Regions from separate parts of the Mesorhizobium sp. M0217 genome, predicted to be linked through region 1. Evidence: predicted binding sites of a transcription regulator. Region 1 holds the regulator's gene; each other region holds the start of a gene.
What was found. Region 1 encodes LexA, which represses DNA repair genes until DNA is damaged. Its sites were predicted from a motif close to TGTTCNNNNTGTGTTCNG; they were not measured.
Positions count from the first base shown of each region.

Region 2: a site for LexA is predicted at 2,143-2,160, ahead of dinB (DNA polymerase IV). Genes of this name have one in related genera too.
Region 3: a site for LexA is predicted at 4,164-4,181, ahead of parE (DNA topoisomerase IV subunit B). Genes of this name have one in related genera too.

Region 1 covers NZ_JAMYSN010000005.1:171,162-178,509, reverse strand. Annotated here, with positions in the region: gene gltA (citrate synthase) at 1-258, opposite strand, end outside; gene gltX (glutamate--tRNA ligase) at 439-1,863, opposite strand; gene arr (NAD(+)--rifampin ADP-ribosyltransferase) at 2,326-2,742, shown strand; gene NKJ18_RS11765 (ComEC/Rec2 family competence protein) at 2,849-5,305, shown strand; gene lexA (transcriptional repressor LexA) at 5,299-6,081, opposite strand; gene NKJ18_RS11755 (GntR family transcriptional regulator) at 6,287-7,051, opposite strand; gene kynU (kynureninase) at 7,219-7,348, shown strand, end outside.
Region 2 covers NZ_JAMYSN010000014.1:20,539-27,886, reverse strand. Annotated here, with positions in the region: gene NKJ18_RS21100 (hypothetical protein) at 1-329, shown strand, start outside; gene NKJ18_RS21090 (hypothetical protein) at 703-924, opposite strand; gene NKJ18_RS21085 (hypothetical protein) at 1,191-1,598, opposite strand; gene NKJ18_RS21080 (hypothetical protein) at 1,752-1,988, opposite strand; gene dinB (DNA polymerase IV) at 2,222-3,463, shown strand; gene NKJ18_RS21070 (LysR family transcriptional regulator) at 3,491-4,456, opposite strand; gene NKJ18_RS21065 (SDR family oxidoreductase) at 4,568-5,191, shown strand; gene NKJ18_RS21060 (hypothetical protein) at 5,203-5,478, shown strand; gene NKJ18_RS21055 (DUF924 family protein) at 5,481-6,071, shown strand; gene NKJ18_RS21050 (hypothetical protein) at 6,273-6,371, shown strand; gene NKJ18_RS21045 (hypothetical protein) at 6,430-6,528, shown strand; gene NKJ18_RS21040 (hypothetical protein) at 6,602-6,694, shown strand; gene NKJ18_RS21035 (hypothetical protein) at 6,785-7,348, opposite strand, start outside.
Region 3 covers NZ_JAMYSN010000002.1:152,218-159,565, forward strand. Annotated here, with positions in the region: gene NKJ18_RS05310 (TadA family conjugal transfer-associated ATPase) at 1-82, opposite strand, end outside; gene NKJ18_RS05315 (CpaE/TadZ family protein) at 79-1,293, opposite strand; gene NKJ18_RS05320 (hypothetical protein) at 1,339-1,605, opposite strand; gene NKJ18_RS05325 (type II and III secretion system protein family protein) at 1,610-3,010, opposite strand; gene cpaB (Flp pilus assembly protein CpaB) at 3,089-3,994, opposite strand; gene parE (DNA topoisomerase IV subunit B) at 4,252-6,306, shown strand; gene NKJ18_RS05340 (FUSC family protein) at 6,409-7,348, shown strand, end outside.

The sequences.
Region 1 (7,348 bases):
GTAGCCGCGGTGAAGCAGGATGCCGGCATCGCCGTCGATGAAGGTTATCGCCGACTCGCAGCTCGCCGTCGAGGTGAAGCCGGGATCGTAGGTGAAGGCGCCGGTGGTGTTGTAGAGCGCACCGATGTCGATGACGTCGGGCCCGACCGAGCCGCTCCGCACCTTGAATTCATGCGTCTTGCCGGCCAGTTCGAGCGTGGCAGTCGACGGGTGCGTCGTCTTGCTGCCGGTTTCCAGTCTCGTCGCAGCTTCGCTCATTCTCAAACTCCTTCATCTTCCTCATGCCGGCAAGGCAATTCCTGCAAACGACACGTCGAAATCACCGGAATGCGCGAACTCGCCACCGCATTTAGGAAGTGCGTGCCAGATTGGGCCAAGGCCTAATGTTGCACTGCGAAACCCGCCTTTCAATGCCAATCTTTTTGGGCCAGCTCGCTCCTAATCGATTTGATCCGCAATCCGCGCCAGGCTTTCCTCGCGGCCAAGCACGGCAAGAACGTCGAACACGCCGGGCGAGGTGCTACGGCCGGTAAGGGCCGCCCGGAGCGGTTGGGCCACGGCGCCGAGCTTGTGGCCGCCGGCCGCTGCGAACTCGCGCACCGCGGCTTCAGCCGCGGCAGCCGACCAATCGCCCGGAACAGTCTGCAAAGCGGCATGTGCGCCGCGCAGGATCGCGCGCGCGTCGGCACTGAGCAGTGCTGCCGCCTTCTCGTCGATCGGCAGCGGCCGCTCGACGAACAGGAAGGCCGCGCCATCGGCCAGTTCCACCAGCGTCTTGGAGCGCTCTTTCAGACCCGGCAAGGCAGCCAGCAGCTGCGCCTTCCTGGCGTCGTCGAGACGGGCGGCGATAGCCGGTCCGCTTTCCAGGTATGGCAGAGTGGCGACGAAAATGTCGAACAGCTCGGCATCGGCCATCTTGCGCATATGCGCGCCGTTGATCGACTCGAGCTTGGCGAAGTCGAAGCGCGCCGCACCCTTGTTGACATCGCCGATGTCGAACCACGAAATCATGTCCTTGATCGACATGATCTCGTCGTCGCCATGGCTCCAGCCGAGCCTTGCCAGATAGTTGAGCAGTGCCTCGGGCAGATAGCCCATGGCGCGATAAGCCTCGACACCGAGTGCGCCGTGCCGCTTCGACAGCTTGGCGCCGTCGGCGCCGTGGATCAGCGGGATATGCGACATCGACGGGACGTCCCAGCCCATGGCGTTGTAGATCACCGTCTGGCGCGCGGCGTTGGTCAGATGGTCGTCGCCACGGATGATGTGGGTGACGCCCATGTCATGGTCGTCGACGACGACGGCATGCATGTAGGTCGGATTGCCGTCCGAGCGCAGAATGATGAAATCGTCGAGGTCCTTGTTGGGGAAGCGCACCTCGCCCTGCACACGGTCGTGCACCACGGTTTCGCCCTCGGTCGGCGCCTTGATGCGGATGGCGCCCTTGACGCCGGGAGGCGCCTCCGAGGGGGCACGATCGCGCCACTGGCCGTTGTAGCGCGGCGGCAGACCCTTGGCGCGTGCGGCCTCGCGCATCGCCTCGAGCTCGGCAGGCGTCTCGTAGCTGTAATAGGCCTTGCCCAGGCGCACCAGCTCCTCGGCCACCTCACGGTGGCGCGGCGCGCGCTCGAACTGCGATATGGCCTCACCGTCCCAGGAAAGGCCGAGCCAGGTCAGCCCATCCAGAATGGCCTGTGTCGCCGCCTCGTTGAAGCGTTCGCGGTCGGTGTCCTCGATGCGCAGCACCATCGTGCCGCCGGTGTGCTTGGCGTACAGCCAGTTGAACAGCGCCGTGCGCGCGCCGCCGATATGCAGATAGCCGGTGGGCGAGGGGGCAAAACGGGTGACGACCGTGTCGGACATGGAACTCTTGGAACCTTGGAAAGCGGAGCGTGATCTCGCGGACTTTCGCGCTTTGCGCGTTCATGTAGCATAGGGGGTCTGGGGCGCAAGGGGCAGACCCGATGGCTGAACGTGGCCGGGGCACGTCGGCAATTATCGGTTGCGTCAACTGGCGCTGGAGCCTTGTAGCACAAAATCTGTTCGCACCCTCCGCGCAACCTCGTTTGGCAGCAGCGTCAATGTCTGGGTTTCATTCGGCTGCAGCGTCCGTCACAGTGCCTGGAACATCGCTGCGACGGTGGTAGCCCCCTCTGACGAGCGGACATTTCTTCACGGATGCGGCACTGCCCGACTACAACGCCGCCGTGACAGCGTTGGCTTGGTCACGCATATTGACCTTTCTGCAATCATTATCGTGAACACCGCAACTGTGTGCAGGCCGGTCTCGCCACGAAGGAGGCATGATTGAAAGAAGGACTACCGATGACCGAAAACGCCGACCATACGGAGGGTGATCCGTTCTACCATGGTACCCGGGCGGATTTGAAACCCGGGGATCTGCTGAGCGTCGGCCACCCTTCCAATTTCAGAGGTAAACCACTGTCATGGATCTATTTCACCCAGACACTGGAAGCCGCCATCTGGGGAGCAGAGCTTGCAACGGGTGACGGTCGTCAAAGGATTTACATCGTAAAGCCGACGGGGTTTTTTATGGATGACCCTAACCTGACCGACAAAAAATTTCCCGGTAATCCGACGAAATCCTACCGCTCCCGTGATCCGTTGCTCATCCTGGGTGAACTCGGTGAATGGCAGGGTCATACACCGGAACAATTGAAGGCAATGCACGATGGGCTTGCTCGCCTGAGGGCGGAGGGCCGGGATATGATTGAGGATTGAGCGTCCTTGGCGGGTCAATTCCGGCGCGGTGGACGCGACCGCACGGACTTTCGCGCTTTGCGCGTTCATGTAGCATAGGAGGTCTGGGGCGCAAGGGGCAGACCTGATGGCTGGACGTGGCCGGGGCACGAAGGAAGGCGAAGGCGCCGAGGCAGGCGTCAGCGAACGCTCGCTGTTTGCCGATAGTCCCTATGCCGAGCCGCTGCCCCTCGCGCTGCCTGAGCCGCATCCCGGCATAGCGCCCGCGCTGCCCGGTGACGCGTTGCCGGCGCAAGTCACAGCGCCCGGATCTATCGCCCGACTGCGCAGACGGCTTCGCCGCCCGTCATGGCCCGCGCTCCGCCGCAGCCTTGCCGTGGCCGCCAACACGGAGCTCGACCGGGGCGTCGCCTTCCTGCTGGTCCCGGTTTTCCTGGCAGCCGGCGTCATCGTCTACTTCTCGCTGGCCGGCGAGCCGGGCTTTGCGCAGCCAATCGCCATTGTGGTGCTGGCGACATGTTGCGCTGTCGCCACGCGATCGCGGCCGAGGACGCATCTGTTCTGCATGGCCGCGATGCTGTGCGCGCTCGGCGTCGTCGCCGCCAAGGTCGAGACCTGGCGCGCCGGAACGCAGATGCTCGGCTCCGAGATTCAGACACGGCTGACCGGCCGCGTCGTCAGTCTCGAACAGATGGAAAGCGGCCGCATCAGGCTGACGCTCGACGTGGTTTCGACCGCTTACCCCGAGCTGCGCTACGCCCCGGAGCGGGTCAGGCTCTCGGCGCGGACCGTTCCCGCCGATATGACCGCCGGCTCCCTGATCACCGGCTATGCCAGGCTGTTGCCGCCGACCGGTCCGGTGCGGCCGGAGAGCTACGATTTCTCCTTCGACAGCTATTTCACCGGTATCGGCGGCAGCGGCTTCTTTCTCGGCAATCCGAAAACCATTGCTACGCAGGGACCGCCGCCGCTGACCGCACGGCTCTCCTCGGCAATCGAGAACGCGCGCGAAAACATTGCCGACCATATCAGGGGCAAGATCGGCGGCGCCGAAGGCGAGATTGCCGCGGCGCTGATTGTCGGCGTGCGCGCCGGCATCCCGGACGAGGTCAACGAAGCGATGCGGCGCACCGGCATCTACCACATCATCTCCATCTCCGGCCTGCACATGGCGCTGGTTGCCGGCACCATCATGGCGTTGCTGCGTGGCGCCTTTGCGCTGTTTCCCGTTTTCTCTTCGCGCCGGCCGGTGAAGAAATATGCGGCCGCGGCAGCGCTTGTCTCGATCGCCGCCTATCTCGTTATTTCAGGCGTCGTGGTTGCCGCCGAGCGCAGCTTCATCATGCTGGCGGTCATGCTTGTCGCCGTGCTGTTTGATCGCGCCGCACTCACCATGCGCAATCTGGCGATCTCCGCCATTGCCGTCATCCTGGTGTCGCCGCACGAGGTGGTCGGTCCCAGCTTCCAGATGTCGTTTGCCGCCACCGCCGCCCTTGTCGGCGCCTATGCCGGCTGGGCCGATTACCGCGCCGACAAGGTGAGAACGCCGCCGGCAAAGCGCTCCTTCGTCGGCTTCCTGTCGCGAAAATTCGCGCTGGCCATGGGCGGCCTCGCAATGACCTCGATCATCGCCGGCAGTGCAACCTTGCTGTTCGCCATCTGGCATTTTCAGCGTGTGTCGCCGCTCAGCCTGATCGCCAATCTGGCCGTGATGCCGATTGTTTCGTTGATCGTCATGCCCTTTGCCGTGCTCAGCGCACTGGCGATGCCGTTCGGCGCCGACGGGCCGTTCCTCTATGTGATGGGCAAAGGTCTGATGGCGATGATCGCTATATCGGCCTGGATTTCCGAGCGCTCGCCGGTCGACGCCGTCGGGCTGATCTCCATCCGCTCGGTGCTGTTGGTGGCGGTCGCCCTCGTCATCGCCACCATGGCCACCACCTGGCTCAGGTTGGCGGCCGTGCCTTTCGCGCTGGCCGGCCTGTTGACGGTGCCGCAGGTGCTTACGCCAGACGTGCTCATATCCGAGGATGCGCATCTGGTGGCCATGCCGATCGGTGGCGGCGAACTCGCCCTCAACCGCGAACGCTCCAACGAATTCACCACGGACAATTGGAAACGGGCGCTGTGGGCCGAAACCATTATCCCACCTGAGATTTTCGAGGCAACAGATACGCGGTTCGATCTCGATCCGCTCGATCTGCCGCCCGGCTCGCCCTTCTATTGCACCGGCGATCTCTGTATCGCCCGGCACCCTTCCGGAGCCATTGTAGCGCTTGCGAAAGACCGCAAGACGGCGCGGCCGGCCTGTGCCTTCGCGAGCCTGATCGTCATCGATGACGCCACCGCCTACAATCCGTGCCGCGACCCGCTGGTGCTGGTCGTGACGAAGAAACAGCTGGCCCGCGACGGCAGCGCCGCCGTCTTCTTCGATCCGCAATCGGCAGCTGCAGCGCCAACCATCCGCTTCGCCGTCGACAAGCCGTATCGCCCCTGGCACGAGCAACGCCGCTTCTCCCGCGAAGCGCGCGGCCTGCCGCCTTACAACCAGCGTGAAAAGTACAAACCCAAGCCGGCTCAGTAGCGCCGGATCAATCCGACAAGCTTGCCCTGCACCTTCACCCTGTCCGGTCCAAAAATGCGGGTCTCGTAGGCCGGGTTGGCGGCTTCCAGGGCGATCGAGGCGCCCTTGCGGCGGAAGCGTTTCAGGGTCGCTTCCTCATCGTCGACCAACGCCACCACGATCTCGCCGGGGCTGGCTGTGTCGGCATTGCGGATGATGACCGTGTCGCCATCGAAAATGCCGGCCTCGATCATCGAATCGCCCTTGACCTCGAGCGCGTAGTGTTCGCCGCCCATGATCATATCGGGCGGCACCGAGATCGAATGGGTCTGATGCTGGATGGCGTCGATCGGCACGCCGGCGGCGATGCGTCCCATAACCGGGATTGAAATCGCGGAAACGGCATCGTCATTGCCGGCCGACATCGAACGCGACGGCGAGCCCGGCTTGATCTGGCGGCCGAGACCGCCTTGGCCCAACGCGCCTTGTCCTTGGCCGCCTTGCCCTTGGCCGGTTTGACCAAGACTGCCCTGAATGATGCTCGGCGAAAACTTCCTCGCCGCATTGAGGCCTGGTGCGATCGAGTCGGGCAGCCGCAGCACTTCCAGCGCGCGCGCCCGGTTCGGCAGCCGGCGAATGAAACCGCGCTCCTCAAGCGCCGTGATCAGGCGGTGGATGCCGGACTTGGAGGCGAGGTCGAGCGCTTCCTTCATCTCGTCGAAGGACGGCGGGATTCCGCTCTCCTTCAGGCGTTCATGGATGAACATCAGAAGCTCATGTTGTTTGCGCGTCAGCATCGCGGCCCCCAAGGGTTCTGAAACCAGAATCAGAAAAAACAAACCCAGAACAAACACTATCTGTTCCAGTTGTGTTCCGCAACCTTTTAAAGTTTAATGAATGTGTTGACGTTTTGTTCAGCGTAACGTTCGGCGCTGCGAGCGCCGCCTGCGCCCAGTTGCCAGCAACGGGGTGAAACGAAGACAAAGTGCCCTGCGTCGTCGGCTACGATCGCCGCTTCCTTTTCGGACGGGGCTGCGCAGCATCCGCGCGGGGTTCTCTCTGGGCATAGACCCGCAGCGTGTAGCCGATGTGAGCGGTCATCAGAGTTTTCGCACGTTCGACGTCGCGATCGAGGGCCGCTTCCATCAGGGCGGTATGGTGTTCGATCGCCACGGCGTCGCGCAGGGCCGCCACGGCCTTCCGGTGTCCGTCCGTGCGGCCGGCGGCGGCGCGCAGCGTCGGGGCCAGACCCAGAAAGCGGTGATGGCGATGCAATTGGTCGGAAATCGTTGCATTGAAGCGCAGCAGCCAGCTGGATGTCGCGGCACTGAGCAGCGCCGCATGGAAGGCATCGTGTTTTTCGTACCACGCGTCGACCGCATCATCCGATGGATCGTCGAGAACAGACCCGCACCGTGAGAGACGATAGTGGGCGGCAACGACCGCGTCTTCCCACTCACGGTCGCCCTTCTCGATCGATTCCACCAGCAGGGGCAGTTCGACCACCAGCCGCGCACGCGCCAAATCCTCGAGCTCCGCCCGAGAGACGGGAGCGACCGCAAACCCGCGGTTGCTGATGGCGGTCACAAGCCGTTCCGCCTCCAGCCGCGACAGCGCCTCGCGCAACGGCGTCCAGCCGATGCCGTAGGTGTTGCGCAGCGTGCTCAGCTTCAACGGCGCGGCAGGCGCCAGCCGGGTCGCAAGAATATCGCGCCTGAGCAGGCGATAGGCCGCTTCCGTCTTCGAGGTCTGCTCGTCATCCAGCATCGTGATCCATCAGACATAAACGCTCGGCGGATCATTATATATCAAAGCCTTTCAATGGGTGAATTATATATAATGTTTGACAGTTCAAGGGCGACCACTCAAGATCGCCGGCATGTTTGGGCGGCAGGCTCCGCCGCGCGCGTTTGTCCATGGAGGGGCGCCGGATCATGAGCACGACACCCGATCTCGCTACAATAGAAGCAATGGATGCCGCCGATCCGCTGCGCTCCATGCGCGAACGCTTTGTCTTGCCGCAAGGCGTGATTTATCTCGACGGCAATTCCCTGGGCGCCGCGT
Region 2 (7,348 bases), on a different contig from region 1:
TGGAAGAACGAAACAGAAAACCCAATGACGAGGTCGAGGCGCCACCGAGCAAAAACGATGCCCGCGACAGGATCGCCAATGACGAGGTGGAAGCGCCGACGCCGCGCCGGCAGGATTGGGATGCGCTGCGTGGCGCAACGGTCCTGCCCGACGGAGCAGATGAGGAAAGCCTACCGGACACCACCGGTGTCGAGAAGGAAGGCGAATTGCCCGAGGAGGATGACGACAACCCCTACCAGGACAGTGACGATGCCTTGCCCGACGACGCCGAGGAAGCCGCCATTGGTCACGACCTGGCGAGGCGCGGCGGCCCGTTCGACGACGTGTAAGGGCAGCGACCGCGGACTTTCGAGAGGTTTCCCGGGACGTCCACGCCGTCACCAGTTGGACCAAGTATGAGCTGAAGGCGATGCCGGAGCATCGCGATATTTCGAAGGATCCGGCTGGCCGGATCCTTCGTTTAAGGCGCCTTGGCGGTTTGGCTTAGCCCTTGTGTCAAGGGCTGGACGGCGACAATCTCGGCACCTTCGACAGCCGAGAACGCGAAGCCCAATATTTCAAGCGCCGTCGAGGGCCGCTCGCCTGAAATCTTCAAAGTGCGCAAGAAATCCCACCGCGGGCGGTGCAGACACGCTCCGGCATCGCGGCGCTGCGAACCGGGCCATCGACCGCCGGCACTTGAGTGCCGACGGGCTCTGACCTTCAATTCGACCCGGGATCGCCGAGCGCCTCGGTGACGAAGGACGCCGCGATCAGGTCGTCGGCGTCGAGGCGTAGGGAGCCTTCGACACCTCCCATGATGGCTGCGACCTTCTGGAAGGTCTGCATCTCGTGTTCAGTAACGCTGGCGTCTCGCATCCTGGCTTTCAGATCGGCGATGCGTCGGCCCAGTGAGGCCGACGTTCCGATTTCTCTGTTCGACATGGTGTCCTGCTCCTCCCCCAACCCATGCTGTGGACGTACTCAAGGCTGCCTATATATAAGGCAGCGCGAATACAGTCGCCGCAACGCGCGATATCTGGGAAGGTTCCGGCGCCAAATAGTCACGAAATAATACGTGGTGGGACTCGGGTATGTTAAGCGCCGACGCGGCGATAGACACCGCAGCCAGCGGCTGCGGCCATCGGCCTGGCCAACCCGTGTCGCGGGTCGCGAACGCGGGTCGGACTTTGATCGCCGCGCGCGAACAGTCAGCGAGAGGCCGGAACCACGCCGGACGCCGAGCGCGCCGTTTCGGGCGAAAACACCACGAAAGCAAAAACCAGAACGGCAGCGGCGATAATGAGCGAGCCGCCGGCGACGATCGGTTCAAGCGCCGGGTTTCCCTGCAGCATCACATACAGCGCCGGCAGCATGATCACCAAGCCGAGAGTGTAGAGCCCGTAGTGGATCATGGCGACGCGACGCGCCGCCTTTTGCGGATTGAGCGCGTAGTAGCCGCCGAAGATGGCGCTCGTCACCCAACCGAGCAGATTGATATGCGCGTGCGCCGGAAAAGCGGCGTGGTCGCCCGAGATCGCCATCTGCAGGCCGGCCGCAATCCCCAACATCAGGAACAAGATGGCAGTTTTGAAAAAGAGTTCCGAAACCCTCGGCATGTCATTTCTCCCCCTATGCGGTCTGCGACCGCTTGCGTCCTGGAGAATACACCCACGCGCAGAACTTTTCCACGCCCCGCTTATGGGGCCATGCCTGCACAGCTTTTTGCACGCTGTTCGACTTTTCTGGCTGCAACAACCCGGCGCCGCCCGCTACGGCGTCAGCAAGATGTCGGCGCCCGCTCGCTCATCGAACACCACCGCGCAGCCGCGCCCCAGCGCCACTGCCGACAGCGCGTTGGCCACCGTCTCGTCCGGCGATACGAAATCACCGGTCAGCACTCGCAACTCCTCTACCGCCCTGGCCATTGACACGCAGTGCCCGGCAACGCGATCGCTCGTGCAGGCGTCAACGACGCTGACGAGGTCGATCATCTCGAACTGGCCCATACCGGCCTCCACAAAAACAGCGTCCCGTCGCGGATATGAACGCTGAGGCGAGAGACAATGTTCCGCAGGTCCGATGCCCAGGCGGAGCACTCGACAGCCCGATCTGGAACGGACCGGCCGGCGACAACCGCTTCGCTTGACAATAGGCCCTGTTTGTTCTCTATTTGTTCGGCAAAAACGCCTCTCACAACAGACGCGGCTAATGCTGCAACGCCGCAAAGGGAACGGTCGGGATGGAGCCCACCATCCTGCATGCGGATCTCGACGCCTTCTACGCCTCGGTCGAGCAGTTGCTCGACCCGGCGCTCAGGGGCAAGCCGATCGCCGTCGGCGGCGGCGTCGTGCTTGCCGCCTCCTACGAAGCCAGGGTTTTCGGCGTGCGCGGCGGCATGCCCGGACGACGCGCGCGCGAGCTTTGCCCCGGACTGATTTTCGTCGGCGGCCATTTCGCCGACTATCAGCGGCTGGGCGACGCCGCCATCAAGGTGCTCGACGATTTCACGCCGCTGGTCGAGCGGATTTCCATCGATGAAGCCTTTGCCGACGTCGCCGGCTGCACGCATCTGTTCGGGCCGCCGGCCGAGATCGCCGCCACGGTGCGTCGGCGCGTCCGGGCAGAGCTCGGCCTGCCGATCTCGATCGGCGTGGCGCGCACCAAGCATCTGGCCAAGATCGCCTCGCAGGTGGCCAAGCCCGACGGGCTGGTGGTGGTCGATCCGGACACCGAACTTGCCTTCCTGCATGATCTGCCAGTCGGGCTGATGTGGGGCGTCGGCCCGGCGACCAGAGCGCGGCTGGCCGAGATCGGCATCGAGACCATCGGCCAGTTGGCAAAGACGCATAGCGGGGCGCTGCGAAGGTTGCTCGGGCCCGCCGCCGGCGAAAAGCTGGCGTCGCTGGCATGGAACCGCGACCCGCGAAAGCTCGAAACCCACAGGCCGTCGCATTCCGCCGGCGCGCAGTCGGCGCTTGGCAGACGGCCGGCCGAGGCGCGTATCTTCGGACCCGTGCTGCTGCATCTGGCAGACCGGGTCGCAAGCCGGCTCAGGGCGAAGTCACGGCCCGGGCGCACGGTGACGGTGCGCGTGCGTTTCGCCGATCTGCACGCTGTCACACGCTCGCTGACGCTCGATCAGCCGATTTCGGCAACCGCGATGCTGGCCGAAATCGCCGGGGAGCTGGTGCGCGGCGTGCTGGCCGCCAACCCTCGGGAGAAGACCATCTCGCTGCTGGCGATCTCGGTGTCGCAGCTGGAAGAAAGTGCCGAGCTGCAGTTGGAGCTGCCGCTCGGGCTTGCCGATGAAAAGCAGCGGCCCGGCAGCAGGCAAGGCCTGGCGCGCTTTGGCGCCGACCGCGCCATCGACAAGATCCGCCAGCGCTTTGGCAGAGAGGCTGTCGGCTATGGCGCCGTGGCGCTGGAAGCCCGGCGCTCGGTTCCCGATGCCTTCCGCGAACTGGCGGAAAAGGAGCTTTGAGCACCGCCGCGACGGCTAGGCCAATGCTTAGGCCGCACCCGAAGATAGTGCTGCATTTCCGGTCTGCCTGAGCAGGCCGACCAGCCAGGCCAAGCCCGCATCCATCAGCGCAACCTTCGGCACGATGCTGTTGATGTTGAAGTGGCCGAGCCGGATGGGTGCATCGACGCCGACGACACCGAAACGGCCGCCATACATGGCGAGGAACCGGCGCGGATAGGCCGATATCAGATCAGTCTGCGCAAGCACGGCCAGTCCGAACATGAAGTTGGGGACAGTCAGCGCGACGCGACGCGACAGGCCGCGTTCAGCCAGCACCCTGTCGACAAACCCGTTCGGATCGCCATTGTTCGAGACGACCATATGCTGCACGCTGCAATAGGCGTCGAGGCACGGATCGCCGGCGAAGCGGTGGCTGGCGCGCATGGCGACGACGAAATCCTCCTCATAGAGCTTGTCGACGGTGAAGCGTGCCGGCAGGCCGTCGAACGGAATCACCGCGACATCCATGGCGCGCGCTTCGAGTTCGGCGACACAGTCGCTCCAGGCAGTGGTGGGCGACGGTTCACCTTGGCGCGGCAGCAGTTGCCGGATGCCGATGTCGATGCCGGGGGCCAAAAGGCGGATCTGGTCGAGCAGCGGCGGCAGGAGCACCGACGACACCGCATCCGGCGCACCGATGGTGAAGCGGCGCGTCGAGCGGGCCGGATCGAACGGCTCGGCGCTGGCGATCACCCGGCGCACCCGCGCCAGGATCTCGGCCACCGGTTCGGCAAGCTCCGTTGCCCGGTCGGTGGGCACGACGCCGCGCGGCGTCTTCAGGAACAGCGGATCGCCAAGCACCTTGCGCAGCCGGCCAAGGCCATGGCTGACCGCCGAGGCCGACAGGTTTAGCCGCTCCGCCGAGCGACCGACATGCCGCTCCTCCATGATGGCCTGGAACAAGACCAGCAAATTGAGATCGGCGCGCGCCAGGTCAATTTTGTTCAGCATATTCCTGAAATCATATCACTGGATTCAGCAGAGTAAAGTTGCGAATGCCTTCTTCGACGCGAAGACGGTGGTGCCGGTTTCGTCGGCACTCATTCAGAGAGGAGCAAATCCATGCCAAACTTTCCCAATTCGGTTCTGGTCACCGGCGCCTCCGGCGCCCAAGGGTCGGCCATTGTCAGCGCTTGCCGCGCCGCCGGCGCCACGGTGCGTGTCCTGTTACGCAAGGGCTCGCCCGATCCGTTCGGCGATGGGGTCAACATCGTGCGCGGTGATCTCGCCGACCCCGGCCGACTGGCCCTCGCCTGCCTCGGCGTTGATGCGGTGGCGCTGACCTTGCCGGTCGGTGCAAGCCCTGAAGAGATCCTGCGCTACGGCCGCAACATTGCGGATGCGGCGCAGCAAGGCGGCGTCAAGCTTCTGGTGTTCAACACCAGCGGCCATGTGTCGGGCCATTCCGGCACGGCGGTGATGGACGCCAAGGCCGAACTCATCGACTACATCAAGACGTTCGGCCCGCCATCTATCGTCCTCAAGCCGACGCTGGCCATGAGCAATATCGCGGCGCCCTGGAGCGCGCCGGCGATCATGCATCAGGGCGTCCTCGCCTATCCGCTGCCGGCCAACTTCCAGACCTCCTGGATCTCCTGGCAGGATATGGCGGCCTACGTGTCGAAGCGCTGCGGCATCCGGAGCTTGCCGGTGCCAGCTTCGACATTGGCGGGCCGCAGGCGCTGACCGGACCGGAGATGGCCGTCATCCTGTCAGGCATTGTCGGCCGCGAAGTCAGCTATTATCCGGTGCCGCTGGCGGACTTCGCCGCCGCGCTCGAAACCGTGCTCGGCAAGGACGCCGCCGAACAGACTGCCGCCAGCTATGCCTGGATCCACAACCAGAAGCAGACCGTGCTTGCCGTCGATTTCGGCCAGACGACCCGTCTGCTGCCGGTGAAGCCGACCTCATTCGCCGATTGGGCAAGAGCGCTGGACTGGGCGGCACTGGCCGGCGATGCGAAGGCGGCCTGACAATGGACGCCATCGCAACCGTCGAACCGGGCGGCCTCGCCGCCCGGAAGAATGTGCCGGATGCCGCTGCCGCCGTGGTCGGCTTCTGGTGGCAGGCAGGACCTGCCGCGTGGTTCGCCAAGGATGCGGCCTTCGACCGCGAGTTTCGCGATCGCTTCCTGCGGCTGCATGAGGCCGCAGCGCGCGGCGACTGCGATGGCTGGATGGCGACGCCCTACGGGGCTCTGGCGCTGCTCCTGCTGCTCGACCAGTTCCCGCGCAACGCCTTTCGCGACACGCCGCGCATGTATGCCAGCGACGGGAAGGCCCGCGCGATCGCTACTGAGGCGATCGATGCCGGGTTCCAGCGGATGGTCGATCCCTCGCTGCGGCTGTTCTTCGGGCTGCCCTTCGCGCATTCCGAAGCGATTGCCGACCAGGACCGCTCGGTGGCGCTGTCGCGCGACATCGGCCCGTCCGACCTGAAGCGGGCCGAACATCACCGCGACATCATCCGCCGTTTCGGACGTTTTCCGCACCGCAACCCGATCCTCGGCCGCGCCATGCACGCCCAAGAACAACGCTTTCTCGATGAAGGTGGATTTGCGGGTTAGAGCATGATTCCAAAAAGCAGGCCCGGTTTTTGGAAAAGATCATGCTCCAACAAAGGGTTAGATCATGATGAGATTGCAACCAAATATCTCATCATGATCTAGTGCATCGGGACCAAGAAAACCCGGGGCGGGACGACGGCGCCGCGAAGGTTGACAGTGCCGATCCGTCTGGCATTATCGCGTAAGCTTGGAGGATTCACTATGAAGAAAACCTATTCGAAGCCTGTTCTGGTCAAAAAAGGCAAGCTTTCGCAGGTTACGGCGCTCGCCAATGGAGCGGGTTCCGGCCCGATCGAGTGAAGTTGTTGAGTCGGACTTTCGCCTGATCTGGCGGCCCGCCTGACACTGGAGATGCGGCATGAAGAAGACCTATTCGAAGCCGGTGCTGGTCAAGAAGGGCAAGCTCTCGCAGGTTACAGCCGACAATGGTAACGGCTCCGGGCCGGTCGCCGTCTAGCAGCCGATTATCCGACGCCTCGTGCCGTCTGGCCGGGAACAGGGCTTTGGGTGCCCGACGTGGAGAGTGGAAAATGAGGAAGACCTATTCCAAGCCAGTGCTGGTAAAAAAGGGCAAGCTCTCGCAGATCACCGCGAACGGCGCTTCTGCTCCTATTCCGGGCTAAACTCGTTCCCCGGTAGATCGAGATCCTCCTGGCAGAGTCGGGCGGCTTGATCGTTTCCGGAGCATGATCTCCCGCAGGCGGCGGGACCGTTCAGCGCACAACCACCAGATCGTCGAGCACTAGCTGCCAATAGTGGCTCGTGGAGAGGCGTACGCGCGTCACCGCCGCCAGCATCGGCGCATAGTGGACGGGCGCCAGTGCCGACAGGACGATCGTGTCGCTGGCGATCAGCCGGTCGCCAAGCCAGCTCTCGACCAGTGCGGTTTCGCCTTCGGACTTCAACCATGCCGCCGTCAGCATCACGGAATGGAACCCGAACGGTTTGTCGCTCGAGAATTCGGCCGGGTGTCCGCTGCTCGTATAGCAGACATGGTCTCCCGAGATATTGCCGTTGACGTAGCCTTCGCTGCCTTCGGTGTGATCGCGCGCCAGTGCGTTCAGGTTGAACCAGGTCAACCCGGCATAACCGGACGGCACCTTGCGCAGGCCGCGCGTCGTGACATCGTCGAAACCGATGGCCTGCAAGGACGCGGCGCTGTCGACTGCCGCATTCTCGGGCGACAGCAGACCGAGCTCGGTCGGGTAGGCCGACAAGGCCAGTCGTCGTTCCATGCCACCGCCGGTGATTTCGATCGCGTCGGCGTCATCGGGCAG
Region 3 (7,348 bases), on a different contig from region 1:
CGTGATGCGCGACCGGCGCCGCCTCGGCCGGCTTCAGCGCGCGGACGTCACGGTTCTGCAGGGTCGAGAAGCGGCTGGTCATCCGGCTTTCCTCTTCAGGAGGCCCCTGCCGATGCCGAACAGCGAGCGCGATTTCTCCGGCGTCACCACGGCTTCTTCCGGCAGGATGATCCTCTTCAGATCGTTGACGACGTTGGCGTTCGGGTCGATCTCATGCAGCGGCACGCCGCGGTCGACCGCTTCACGCACAAGCCGGTAATTGTTGGAGATGCCGCCGACGAAATGCTCGCCCAGGATTTCCTGGACATCCGCCTGCTTGATGCCGTTGTCGAACATCTTCTGCTCGAAACGATTGACGATGACGTTCGGCTTCACTTCCTTGCCGGCCGTCTCGTAGACCGCCTGGATCAGCCGCTGCGTGTGGCGCAGGCATGGCACCGTCATTTCGGCGACGATGTAGAGCTTGTTGGAGCCGAGCAGCACCGTCTCCGTCCACGGAAACCAGGTGCGCGGCATGTCGATGACGACGTTATCGAAATAGGCCGAGACGAGATCGAGCATGCGCACCACGACATCGGTCTTGAACGAGCGCATTTCCGACGGATGCGTTGGCGCCGCCAGCACGCAGAGCCCGCTCGCATGCTTGGACAGCATCACATCCAGCAGCTGACGGTCGAGGCGCTCGGGCTGGTTCTCGATTTCGGTGATGTCGAAGCGCGGCTCGAGGTCGAGATATTCGGCGCAGGCGCCTTGCTGGAAATTGAGGTCGACCACGCAGGTCGACGCGCCGCGCGTCACCGAATGATGCAGCTGGAAGGCGGTCTGCAGCGCCAGCGTCGTGGTGCCGACGCCGCCGGCGGCCGGCATGAAGGTATAGATCTGCGACTCGGTGTTTTCCTCGCGCCCCGGCCCTTGCAGCGCGCGCACGACCGACCGCACCAGATCGGCGGTGGTGATCGGCTTGACCAGGAAATCGGCGACCTGGAGCTGCACCAGGATACGCACTGCGGCTGCGTTGAATTCCTGGGTGACGACGACCACCGGAACGCGGCCTTCAAGCCGGCGCATGATGCGCTGCAGCGACTCGATCTCTTCCAGCTTTGCCGCATCCATGTCGACGATGAGCGCGCCGAAATCGGCTTCCTGGACCTCGCCGCGCAGTTCGGTAATGTTCTTCTCGACGGTCGAAAGCTGGATCACCTCCGAGGCCGCGAACGCGGTGCGCGTATCCTGCGCAAAGGTCCGGTCGCTGGACACCAGCAGGATCTTCTTGGTCTTGATGCCGCTTGCCATTTTGTCAGCCTGTCAGGTCATTCCCGGTCAAATCACCGGGGCAAATCAATCGGTTGTCGCTGTCGGTTGCACGGCCTTGGCAGCAGCAGCCTGGTCGGCGGCGTTGACTGCCGCCTCACTGCGCTGCGCCGGCACCAGCAGCCTGGTGTTCTGGACGCCGTATTTCCAGGGATCGACCATCTGCATGGCCGTATTGGCGGCCTGTGCGTTGCCGGCGGCAATCGTCGGTCCCTCGGAGCGGACATAGTCGTCGCTGGTGCAGCCGCCGGCGAGGCCGGCGATCAGCAGGGCGATGCATGATTCCACGCGCATGGCTTCAATCCTTCGGCAGGTCGAGGAAATGCCCGACGGTGGTGACCGCGGCCGGCTGTGGCGTACTGCCGCTGGCCATTGCCACTGCACGATTGGCTTCGGACGATTTCACTTCCTCGGTGTTGTTGAGGAAATAGTCGACATTGCTGGCCGGCTGCGTGCCGTCGGTCGGCTCGAGCAGCTTCTTCGACGGATCGACCGGCTTGACCAGATAGGGGGTGACGATGATCACCAGATCGGTCTCGCGCCGCTGATAGGATTTGGAGGAGAACAGCGAGCCGAGCACCGGCAGCTTGCCGAGGCCGGGTAGACGCGATGTGGTAATGTCGTTCTGTGACTGCAGCAGGCCGGCGATCATGAAGCTCTGGCCATTCTTCAGGTCGACGGATGTTTTGGCGCGGCGCACGATAAAGCCCGGGACCGAGATATTGCCGATATTGTAGGAGGCCGAAGCGTCGATCGAGGACACTTCCGGCGCGATGTCGAGGCTCACCAGCCCGTCCTTGAGAACCGTCGGCGTGAAGTCGAGGCTGACGCCGTATTTCTTGTAGCTGACGGAAATCTTGCCATTGTCCTCGGAGACCGGGATCGGGAACTCGCCGCCGGCGAGGAAGCTTGCCGTCTGGCCCGAGCGGGCGATCAGGTTCGGCTCGGCCAGCCGCCTGGCGAGACCACGTTCCTCCAGCGCCTTGATGGCGACGTCGATCGACAGGCCGTTGGACAGCAGCCGGCCGATGATCTCGCCATTGCCGGCTCCCGGCACCGTGCCAGGATCGAGGGTGACGTCGCGCCCGCCAATGCCGTAAGCGAAATTGGCGCTGTATTTGGCGCCGAGATCCTGTCCGGCCTGGCGATTGATCTCGACGAAGCGGACGTTGAGCTGAACCTGCTGCGAGGACGAGATGTTGACCGAATTGATCACTTCTTCATTGCCGGAGAAGCGGCTGGCGATCTTGCTTGCCTTCTCGGCGGCGACCGCGTCATCGGCCTCGCCCGACAGCACGACGCGGCCATTGGCCGAGCCGACCTTGATCTTGGCGTCCGGCACGCTGGCGCGAATGGTGCTGGCCAGCTGGTCGGTGTCCAGCGTCACCTCGATGTCGACGGTGCCGACCAACTGCTTGTTCTCGTCGAACAGCGCGATGCCGGTGGTGCCGAGATTGTTGCCCAGCACATAGAAGGATTTGTCGGTCAGCGGATTGACGTTGGCGATCTCCGGATCGCCGATGACGATCTGGTAGAAGGCGGCATTGGTCATGACCGTCTTCGGCTTGCCCTTGGCTACCTTGATCGACGCATTCGTTGTGGACGAGACATGGACGATATCGTTGTCGGCCTTGGCTGGCGCACTGAGGCCGAGCATTGCGGCCGCGGCCAGGCAAGCCCCCACCGCAAGCGCCCGCATTGGGCGCAGCCCTTTCGTAGTTCGAAATGCATGAAGTCCCGACATCTGTCCCGTCCCTCGCCCGGTCCCCACCGGCAGTTATTGCTGGTCCCGCGCAGGAACCTGGTATTCTTCGACCTGCGTGCCGCGCGTCACGATGATCGTCTTGAATTTCGGCTTCTCAGGCTCCTTGGTCGCGGCAGTGAACAGCGCGCCGGCAGCGGCCTGGACGCCGGAGGCGACCGATCCGCCGAAGGACGAGATGGTGGTGACGCCGTCCTTGGCGGCCCCTCCGTCTGCGGCCGAGCGGAGCGACAGCGACAAGGTGCCGACGGTGCGGGCAAGCGCCACTTTCTGCGCGCCTTCGGTCGTCACCTCGATGGTGACGGAATTGGCGATCTGCGGTGCGGTCTGGCGCTCGTCGGCGCCCTGCCCCACGGTCAGCACCTTGGCGTCGGAGACGACAATCTCGGAGGTAACGGTCGATCCGGCAGCGCCCTGTGCGTTCTTGGCCACTTCCTGGATTTCGCCCGCATCGCGTGTCAGCACCACGTCGACCCGGTCGCCCGGCATGACGAAGCCGCCGACACCGGCGATCTCGTCGGTGCGGATTGTCACCGCCCGCATGCCGGGCGTCATCATGTTTGATAGCGTCGCGCGGCCGTTCGGCCCCGACAATTTGCTGATCAGCACCGGCTCGTTGACCTCGATCGGCGACAATACCACGCGGCTGCCTTCGGCGAGCAATGCATTGACTGTGGTGAACGCGCCCTGCGGCACCGAATCCTCGGACCATGGGATTTCGCTGAGCTGCGCCCGGTCAAGCTCCATGCCGTAACGCAGCGGCGCGTTGGCCACCACTATGGTCTTGAAGACGACCTTGGGGACGGCGGGCGCCGGGATCGACGCCGTTTTCTCTTCGGCATCGGCCTTGGCCTGGCTTTTCACCCAGAAATCCGCGGCAAAGATTGAAATCGCGCCGAAGACGGCAGCGATGCCAATCATCGTTATGGCCTTGCCCCTCACAACCAACCCCTGACATTCGTGGTCTTTTGTTTTGTTGAGGCGACGCTAGGCCGCTTTGTTAAAGATTCAGGAATCGCGGCCGCTCTCGCTGGACCTATTTCCGCCGGCTTGGTTATCGAAAGGTTTTAGGATAAGAAGGGTTTAATCCCCGAACGTAACAGGAACTTCCGTCGCTTGGCGCCGAAAAGCGTGGCAGTATCGACGGGTGATTCGCGGCACCGGATTCTATGGCAGGCATGGACGACAACAACGATCTTTTCGGCAATCTGGAAAAGCAGCCCCAATCGGCTCGGACACCGGCGCGGCCGGCCGACCCGCTGCTGCAGGCCACGAAACGTTCCGTTGCGACCAAGGACGGCAGCGAGGGCTATAGTGCCGCCGACATCGAGGTGCTGGAGGGGCTAGAGCCGGTGCGGCGCCGTCCCGGCATGTATATTGGCGGCACCGACGACAAGGCGATGCACCATCTGTTTGCCGAGGTCATCGATAATTCGATGGACGAGGCGGTCGCCGGCCATGCCACCTTCATCGATGTCGAGCTGTCGGCCGACGGGTTTCTGACCGTCACCGACAATGGCCGCGGCATTCCGGTCGATCCGCATCCGAAATTCAAGAAACCGGCGCTCGAAGTCATCATGACGACGCTGCATTCGGGCGGCAAGTTCGATAGCAAGGTCTATGAGACCTCCGGCGGTCTGCACGGTGTCGGCGTCTCGGTCGTCAATGCGCTGTCGGACCATCTCGAAGTCGAGGTCGCGCGCGGTCGCCAGCTTTACCGCCAAAGGTTCTCGCGCGGCGTTCCGGTGAGCGGGCTGGAGCAGCTCGGCGAAGTGCACAACCGGCGCGGCACCAAAATCCGCTTCCATCCCGACGAGCAGATTTTCGGCAAGGGCGCCGCCTTCGAGCCGGCGCGGCTCTATCGCATGACCCGCTCGAAAGCCTATCTGTTCGGCGGCGTCGAGATCCGCTGGAGCTGCGACCCATCGCTGATCAAGGAAAAGGACCAGACGCCGGCCAAGGCGGAGTTCCATTTCCCCGGCGGCTTGAAGGACTATCTCAAGGCATCGCTCGGCGATGATTTCCAGGTGACCCGCGAAATCTTCGCCGGCAAGAGCGAGAAGCAGGGCGGCCACGGTTCGCTGGAATGGGCGGTGACCTGGTTCGGCGGTGACGGCTTCGTCAACTCCTACTGCAACACCATCCCGACCGGCGAAGGCGGCACGCATGAGGCCGGCTTTCGCAATGTGCTGACGCGCGGGCTTCGGGCCTATGCCGACCTGGTCGGCAACAAGCGCGCCTCGATCGTCACCTCCGAAGACGTGATGATCTCGGCGGCAGGCATGCTGTCGGTGTTTATTCGCGAGCCGGAATTCGTCGGCCAGACCAAGGACAGGCTGGCAACGATCGAAGCCATTCGCATTGTCGAGACCGCCATCCGCGATCCCTTCGACCACTGGCTGGCCGACAATCCGCAGGAAGCCTCCAAGCTGCTGGAATGGGTGATTGCGCGCGCCGACGAGCGGGTGCGCCGGCGCCAGGAAAAGGAAGTGTCGCGCAAGAGCGCGGTGCGCAAGCTGCGCCTTCCCGGCAAGCTCGCCGACTGCACGCAGAATGCCGCCGCGGGCGCCGAACTGTTCATCGTCGAAGGCGACTCGGCCGGCGGCTCGGCCAAGCAGGCGCGCGACCGCGCCAGCCAGGCGGTGCTGCCGCTGCGCGGAAAAATCCTCAACGTCGCCAGCGCCGGCAACGACAAGCTAGCCGCCAACCAGCAGATTTCGGACCTGATTCAGGCGCTCGGCTGCGGCACGCGCTCGAAATACCGCGACGAGGATTTGCGCTACGACCGCGTGATCATCATGACCGACGCCGACGTCGACGGCGCTCACATAGCCTCGCTGCTGATCACCTTCTTCTACCAGGAAATGCCGAATCTGGTGAATGGCGGCCATCTCTATCTGGCGGTGCCGCCGCTCTATTCGATCCGGCAAGGCGGCAAGGTTGCCTATGCCAGGGACGATGCGCACAAGGACGAGCTGTTGCGCACCGAATTCACCGGCCGCGCCAAGGTCGAGATCGGCCGCTTCAAGGGCCTGGGCGAGATGATGGCCGCGCAGCTCAAGGAAACCACCATGGACCCGAGGAAGCGCACGCTGCTCAGGGTCGATGTCATCGACGCCGTGGCCGCGACCAAGGATGCTGTCGACGCGCTGATGGGCACCAAGCCGGAAGCCCGCTTCCGCTTCATCCAGGAACGCGCCGAATTCGCCGCGACGGAAGTGCTGGATATCTGAGCGCTGGCCAACTCTTCGTTTTGACGCAGTTCCGGGCGGAAAACCGTTTCACACTTTTCCTGGAACTGCTCTAGCCTGCGCTTCCGATACGGAGACCAGCTTATGATCTGGGCGCGGCTGAAGAGCTACTTCGAAACCAGTTTGGCGGGCCTGACGCAGCCGACGCGCTCGGATTGGATTTTCGCCCTGCGCACGGTTTCGGCCGGTCTGATCGCGCTTCTCGCTGCTTACGCGCTAAAACTCGACCACCCGCAATGGGCGATGATGACGGTCTTCATCGTCGCCCAGCCGGTCGCCGGCATGGTGCTGGCGAAAGGTTTTTACCGGCTGCTCGGCACGCTGGCCGGTGGACTTGCGGCGATCGGCATCACCTCGGTTTTCGGCACCAATCCCTGGCTGCTGGTCACGGCGCTGTCCGTCTGGATTGGGCTGTGCACGCTGGTTTCGTCGCTGCTGCGCAATCCGGAAGCCTATGGCGCCGCACTTGCCGGCTATACCGCGATGATCATTGGGCTGCCGGCTTTCGGCCAGCCGCATGTGATCGTCGATCTCGCTGTCGCGCGCTGCGCCGAGATCGTGCTCGGCATCGTCTGCGCCGGCCTGACCAGCCGGCTGATCCTGCCCAAGCTGGCCGCTGACGCCATCATCTCCAGGCTGAAGCGCAGCATCCTCGACCTTGCAACCTATGCGGGCGGCGCTTTTTCCGGCGGCGACCCGGCGAGACTGGCCGGCCTGCACGGCAAGCTGATCACGGACGCCCAGATGCTGGCCGAGATGCGCACCTATGCCCGGCTCGAAGCCCCGAGCTTCGCCACCCGCGCCCATCCGGTCCGCCTCACCATCGGTCAGCTTCTGTCGGCGCTGTCGGCGGCACGCGCGCTGCATTCTCACGCCGCGCCGAAAAACGCAGCGCTCATTCCGGTGCGCTCGGAACTGCAGTCGCTGGTCAGCGAACTGGCAGCCACGCCCGAGGCGCTGGAGGACACGTCGCCCTGGGTGACGCGGCTCGACGCGATTGCCGGCAAGGCCCGGCAAATGCCCG